DNA from 2 places in the Corynebacterium sp. TUM25015 genome. Region 1 is predicted to be linked to the other one. Evidence: predicted binding sites of a transcription regulator. Region 1 holds the regulator's gene; the other holds the start of a gene.
The links. The regulator LexA, encoded in region 1, represses DNA repair genes until DNA is damaged. The targets are predictions, from matches to a motif close to CGAACANNTGTTCG.
Positions count from the first base shown of each region.

Region 2: AC06DS_RS06715 (SAV_6107 family HEPN domain-containing protein) is a predicted target of LexA. The motif match lies at 1,888-1,901, and genes of this name have one in related genera.

Region 1 is NZ_CM150783.1:1,903,170-1,906,583, reverse strand. It holds gene hflX (GTPase HflX) at 1-367, shown strand, start outside; gene AC06DS_RS08640 (DeoR/GlpR family DNA-binding transcription regulator) at 364-1,164, opposite strand; gene lexA (transcriptional repressor LexA) at 1,226-2,011, opposite strand; gene nrdR (transcriptional regulator NrdR) at 2,725-3,216, shown strand; gene hrpA (ATP-dependent RNA helicase HrpA) at 3,213-3,414, opposite strand, start outside.
Region 2 is NZ_CM150783.1:1,476,070-1,479,483, reverse strand. It holds gene mraZ (division/cell wall cluster transcriptional repressor MraZ) at 1-36, opposite strand, end outside; gene AC06DS_RS06720 (DUF3040 domain-containing protein) at 813-1,214, opposite strand; gene AC06DS_RS06715 (SAV_6107 family HEPN domain-containing protein) at 1,364-1,789, opposite strand; gene AC06DS_RS06710 (GNAT family N-acetyltransferase) at 1,951-2,583, shown strand; gene metF (methylenetetrahydrofolate reductase [NAD(P)H]) at 2,648-3,414, opposite strand, start outside.

The DNA of each region.
Region 1 (3,414 bases):
GATCGGCGGGATCGTCGAGGAATCCGGACAGGAGGCGCCACCGGAAATTCTGGTGGTGAACAAGATCGATACCGCGGATCCACTGGTGCTCGCCGAACTACGTCACCGAGTGCCGGATGCCGTCTTTGTATCGGCGAAAACAGGTGAAGGGATTGCCGAGCTGGAGGCTCAGCTGGAGTTGTTCCTGAATTCCCTGGATTCCCATGTCACGTTGCACGTGCCTTTTCACCGCGGCGATATCGTGGCCAAAGTCCACGAACTGGGAACGGTAATTGCAGAGGACTATGACGCAGAGGGAACGAAACTAGAGGTTCGTTTGCCGAATGTAGTGGCAGGGGAGTTGCAGGAGTTCAGAGCCGCAGACTAGCTGCCAAAGCTGACGTCGATACCGAGATTGCGCAGCTCGGAAACGTAGGGCTGTGGAGCGTCCTCGTCGGTCACGACGGCACTGATGTCCTGGATAGTTGCGAAGCTCACCAGGTAGTCCAGGCCAAACTTCGTGGAATCGCACAGTGCGACCACGCGGTCGGAGTTTGCCACCATAGAGCGCTTGATTGCTCCTTCTTGGGCATCGGGAGTGGATAGCCCGTGAACGATAGTAAGGGCATTGGTTCCAATGAATGCAACATCGGCATGGAGGACGCCGAGCGCGCGGGTGGCAAGGTCGCCAACGACAGCCTGAGACAGGGCGCGGACGTGCCCACCGATTAGTTGGACATCGCAACGGGGGGATTCCGCCAATGTGGTGGCAATAAAGAAAGAGTTCGTGACGATATTGAGCTTCGGTGCCATCAGCTTGGGATCGTTGGTGGCATTGGCTTCGGCGATGGCCTCGGCAAAGACGCCCGTGGTGGTGCCTGCATCGATGAAGATGGTGCTGCCTGTTTCCGGAAGGAGTGTTACTGCAGCTTTGGCGATTGCTCGCTTGGCTCCGAGAGATGCCTTTGAACGTGTGGCAAGAGTGGTGAAGTCTGTACGGAAATTCTGTGCCGGAACCGCTCCGCCGTGGATGCGGAAGAGCTCACCGCCGTCAGAGAGAATCGCGAGGTCGCGGCGAATTGTTTCCGCGGTGACGCCGAACTTCTCCGCCAGTTCATTCACAGTAACCCTGCCGTGAATGGCGGTGAGGGAGGCTATTTGACGGCGCCGTTCTGCTGATTCCATAGGCGCTACTTTAGTGCCAAGTGGGTCGGAGACGGCGGCGTCAGAACCAATAGGGGGGGAGCTAAATCTTGCGCAAAACCGCTGCGACCTTACCCAGGATGGTCGCCTCTTCGGCAGGAATAGGTTCGAACAGGGGGTTGTGGGGGATAAGCCACAGCCCGTCGGCATCCTTTTGGAACTCCTTTACGGTCGCCTCACCGTCGATCATGGCGGCGACGAAATCGCCGAACTCGGCGACGGCCTGGGAGCGAACCACGACCCAGTCTCCGTTGAAGATGCCGGCATCATGCATAGACTCGCCCACGACCTGCAACAAGAAGAGCTCTCCGTTACCTACCAACTCCTGTGGTAGTGGGAAGTGAGCCTCAACATTTTGCTCTGCAAGGATCGGGGCGCCAGCGGCGATCTGCCCCACAACCGGGACGTAGGTGGCCTCTGGCATGAGCTCTCCGTCGTCGGAAGTCGGGGGCGGAGTAGCTGCTTGCGGCGTGGGTTTAGTCTGGGCTGGGAGCTGCCCACCGTCGAAGGAGCGCACATCAACCGCGCGAGGTCGCTTGCCATCGCGGCGTAGATGTCCGCGCTTCTCCAGCTGGGTGAGATGATAAGAAACCGATGACGTCGAGTGCAGTCCTACAGCATCGGCAATTTCGCGAATACTTGGCGGGTAACCGCGGATGACCGTCGAATCGCGAATGACTTCGAGAATGCGGCGCTGGCGAGTGCTTAGGGCTGGCTTCTTGCCGTCCTTCTGAGCTTGCTTCTCCGCACGCTTGTCAGCCTCGGACTTCGGAGGACGCCCAAGCTTGGGGCGAGGGGAAGGACTTTCGGTGGGTTGGTCGGTGGACACGGTTATACCTCATTCCGGCGGGGTCTCTTTATCGGTATTTCGCGATCTGCTTCCACACTACCCGAAATAGAACGCATTTCTAGTATATGTGTTCGAAAAAGTTTAGATTTGTCTAGACATGTTCGAACATGCGTGCTAAATTCTGTACTGTGTTCGAGATTCGAACAGATGATCTAGAAATCAGAATTTTTGAAGTTCCCTGTCGGGCGTGAATGGTTCACTAGGGTAACAGCCAAGGGAATAAGACGTAGGCGCTAAGAGGCTTTGCTGATTAGCCTTACGTCGCATTGTAAAGGAGTAGCCACATGACCACCTCGATCATCCGTCCCGCAACTACTGTCCAGTCTGCATCGCATGTCCGTGTGCTTCCTGATGATCGGGTTGCGCCACCGCGTAGGCCTCAAGTTCTTAAGCCTAATTGGGAAGCACTGGATTCTAGGGGTAATTCGAACACCTTTGGGTATTCTTCTGCACCTGTTGCGCGTTCGATTCCGCGCCGCAAGATGGATCGCATCTCCGGCGCAAACGAATGCCTGTTCGACAATCAAATGGGGTGGGTAGATAGAGTTCGCGCACGAACGGAGCGAATCATTCACTCGCCTGGTGGAACTGCGGTCTCCCTTGGAGTGATGTCCACGCTGCTTGGGTTTGCGCCTCTTCTCATCCCATAGTTCAGCTTCTGCGTCGGGGGAGGGGCGACTAAGCTGAGAAGGGTGTTGTGCCCCTCCTGTAGCTCAGATTCATCCCGCGTTGTTGATTCGCGATCCATTGAGATGGGTGTTTCTATCCGACGTCGTCGCGAATGCAGTCAATGCCAGACCCGCTTCACCACTATTGAAAGGTCTGTTCTGTTGGTAGTGAAGCGCAATGGCGTGACCGAGGAATTCAGTAGAGAAAAGGTTATCAAGGGCGTGCGTCGGGCATGTCAGGGGCGCGATGTCTCCGACGACGCATTAAAGCGTCTGGCACACGAGGTGGAACAAGCCGTCCGAGTGACACATGGTTCCCAAGTACCCGCAAACCAGATCGGCCTGGCGATCTTGGATCCACTCCGAACCTTGGACGAGGTGGCTTATCTCCGTTTCGCCTCCGTGTATAAGTCTTTTAACTGTGCCGAAGACTTCGAGCAGGAAATCGAATCGCTGCGTGCCCACCGCCAGTCTCTAGCCCAGCATCCTGAAGTGTCTGAAGGCGACGACAGCTAACGGATCTTCTCCAATTTCTTACGGATACGCTGCAGGGATACCGAATGCGCTGTGCCTAGGTTCTGCGCAAAGAGGCTGACTCGAAACTCCTCGATCATCCAGCGCACCTCCTTGATCTGTGGGGAGGCAGCCCTCGCCGTTGGGAGCCGCTTCTTCGTCTTTTCCAAGAGATCAAAAGCCTCTTGAACCTCTTCGTCC
Region 2 (3,414 bases), 430 kb from region 1:
GTCGTCGAGCTTCGGCGTAAAGGTGCCGAAAAACATGTCATCGGCCCCTTTCTATGAATGATCTTGCGCCTTGCTATGCCGTGTCCGTTGTGAATCAAGGGTAAAAATCACCCTGAACATTGGTTTCTCTATGAAGTTTGGAATTGTTGGTACAGCTTCACCCCAACGATCCCCACTTTACCCCACTCCTCCCCACAATCTCTACAACACGAGCTTTTGTGTGCGCTTTTTTCTCCCCACTTCTTTCTCAAAGTGTCCCCAACCAGCACTCTAGCCACAAAGCACACCTTCACAACCAACGCACGATCTTTACATCCCCCCTCTTCTTTACTACGACGCCACACTCTCCCCCACCCCGAGCCCCCTACTAAAAGCACCGTTTTAGCACAGGTAGACAGCGTTTCCCCCTTACACACGACCACCCTTCACCCCGGATGACTATGCATAGAATATTCAAAGTGGGGGAAAGTGGGGCGCCCACACCCAACTCGCACACCGAAAAATAAGGTTTACCTTTTGAGTGCTAGCCTGAATTATGTAGCAAGTTCGATACCGACCAAGGAGATACGACATGCGCTACACAACCGGCAACTACGAGGCATGCACCCCACCCCTAGAGATCGAAAATGCCAGCGTGCTGGATAGGTTGTACTGACTCAAACTCGATGCCCCAACAATTCCCACATCGCGCCACGGTAAATCCCCGAAGAAGTAGAAGCCCCCTGACTCAAGGGTGAAACTAGCCCCAGCCGCAAACTAAAAACCACCGTCCTCCCGGCTGGGAGGCGGTGGTTTTCTTGTTCCGCAACGCTTTAACGCTCAAAGCGACGGCGGAAACTATCTTCCATCCGATCGCCGAGCCCTCCACCGGACGTTCCCTTCAGGGCACGTGCCTTGCGGGGCTTTCCCGCCTTGGAGCGCTTGATAGCTGCAGCCTCCGGATCCTCATTCGGCTGGAAAGCCAGCAAGCCACCACCGAACATGATCAAAAATCCGAGGACACTTAGAGCCACGAACCACAGCGACAGTTGAGAGGCTGCAATCCCACCAACCATCACCGTGAGCCCGAGAACAATGAGCGCGATAGAACGGATGTTGAAGTTCATTGTCCGCTCGCCATTGGTGGAAGCCTGCTTCGCCAGGCGCGGATCCTCAGCAATCAGCGCCTGTTCGATCTCCGCGAGCATCCTCTGCTCTTGCTCTGATAGAGCCATCGCGACCTCCCAATTCTTTGCGGCTACTTCTTCCAACGGACAACCCGCAGAAAAAGTTTCCAGCCCTGGCGCGTTACACCCGTGTTTACCCCACCCACCCTACATCAACCTGCGGTTTTCAAACAATGATAAGCATTGTTTGAGGAGCTCTAGGCCACCTTTGGTAGGTAATCCACCGCCGCTCGCGCTAGGTCCACTAGATCGCAAGCATCGTGGTAAATCACGCCCCGGGAATCCGCAGGTATTCCCTGACTAAGCCCCAAGCCAGCCCGGCTCGCCACTCGGGCATGTGCCTCAAAGGTTTCAGCCCAGTCTTTAAGATCCGGACGAAGTACCCTCAGTTTTGCCCACGCACTTCCGGAAGGACGACGCTTCCGCGTGGCCATCTCCCACTCAATCAACGCCCCTGCCGCCCTCAATCCGGCGCGGTAGGCATACACAATCGCCTCTGGCTCACGAAGTTCCGCTCGCGACAGCGCCAACTGTCGCTCTGCCTCGTCCAGGAACCCCCTCGCGCCCAGGGAGCGACTGTACCCAGCCCGGGCTCCAATCTGCTTTTCCTGTACGGTCATCATTCTCATCCCCTAGTTTGCTCAGTCGCTGTCCTATGCAAGGTTTAGGTCTCACATTAGAAAGTTCCCTGGACACCACCCAGCCCCAAGCCGACAATAATCGAACACATGTCTTATTGTCTATTTTTGAGTTCATTCCGCCAGAAGGTGGCACTATTGTTTCCATGCCCCAGGACACGTACTCCCAGCCAACTCCCGACGATTCCTCCCTGCGCGTGTCCATCACCCCTGTCAACAACCGCCAGTTCATTGCGCGGCTCGACGAGCTCATCGACATTCACCTCGCCGCAATGAACTACCCCAAAGAGACCCATCCACAGCGCAAATCCCTGTGGTTCTACAACGCCTCCCAGCCGGACTTCACCTGCACCATGGCGCTCCTACACCACGTTGACGAGGCCCCAGATCCCGACAATTCACGCCAGCGTTGCATCGGAATCGGCTTCACCTTTCGCGGTTCCCCGCAAACATGGTGGTATCGGCAGGTCGCACGCGGCCTGGTTCTTAACGGATACTCCCGCACAGAGGTCTCCCGCATACTGCATACCTACGCAGAGCTCTCCGAGATACATGTCCTGCCCCCAGCGCAGGGTGAGGGCGTCGGCACCAAAATCCTCAACGACCTCCTCCAGCGAACGCCGCAGAGTACAGTGATGCTCTCCACTCCGGAGGTAGAAGGTGAAGCAAATGCCGCCTGGCAGCTTTATCGCCGAGCCGGGTTCACCGATGTGCTGCGAAACTTCAAGTTCCCTGCAGATCCGCGACCATTCGGCATCCTGCAGCGAACGTGCAACTAACTCACCAATAGCTCACCAATACAGGGCCACTGCTGGGCATCTAGCGACTCCACTACCGAGGTGCCTAGCGAACCATGTCGTGCCCAAGCCCCTGCCCCCATGCTGGCGCCATTCCCAAATTGTGCAGAACCTCCTGCGTAGCCCGCACGTTATTCATCGTCATGAAGTGCAGATCTGGCACGCCTTCGGCAATCAGGCGCTCCGCCATCTCGGTGGTCACCTCAATGCCCACCTCGCGAATGGCATCACGGTTAGCCACCTCATCCCCTGCAGCGGCATCGAGTAGACGCTTCTCCAATTCCGGTGGCAGGGCAGCACCCGCCAGCTCCATTTGGCGCCGCACGCTACGCAGCGACGTAATCGGCATAAGCCCTGGGATGATCGGCTTCTGCCCATGTTCCGGGTCCGCCTTGGCTAACCGGTCACGCAGACGCAGGTAATGGTCCACATCAAAGAACATCTGTGTAATGGAATACTGTGCCCCGGCGCGAAGTTTCGCCAAGGTGTATTCGGTATCTTGCTCTAGCGATCCGGTGCGGTAGTGACCTTCCGGGAAGCTGGCGATACCGATGTCAAAGTCCGCACATTCGGGCATTTCACGAATCATGTCGATCAACTCGCTGGCGTAATTTAGACCACCCGGTGTAGCCACCCATTCAGCGTTAGGGTCGCCCGGCGGGTCGCCGCGCAGAGCTAGCAGATTGGTCAGCCCCAGCGATGCATAGGTGCGCAGCATCTCCCGCAGCTCTTCCTGTGTGTGCTGCACCAGCGTCATATGCACCAGAGTGGTCAGCGGCTTGGTGCCCAGTCGCTCGGCAACACGCAGAGTGC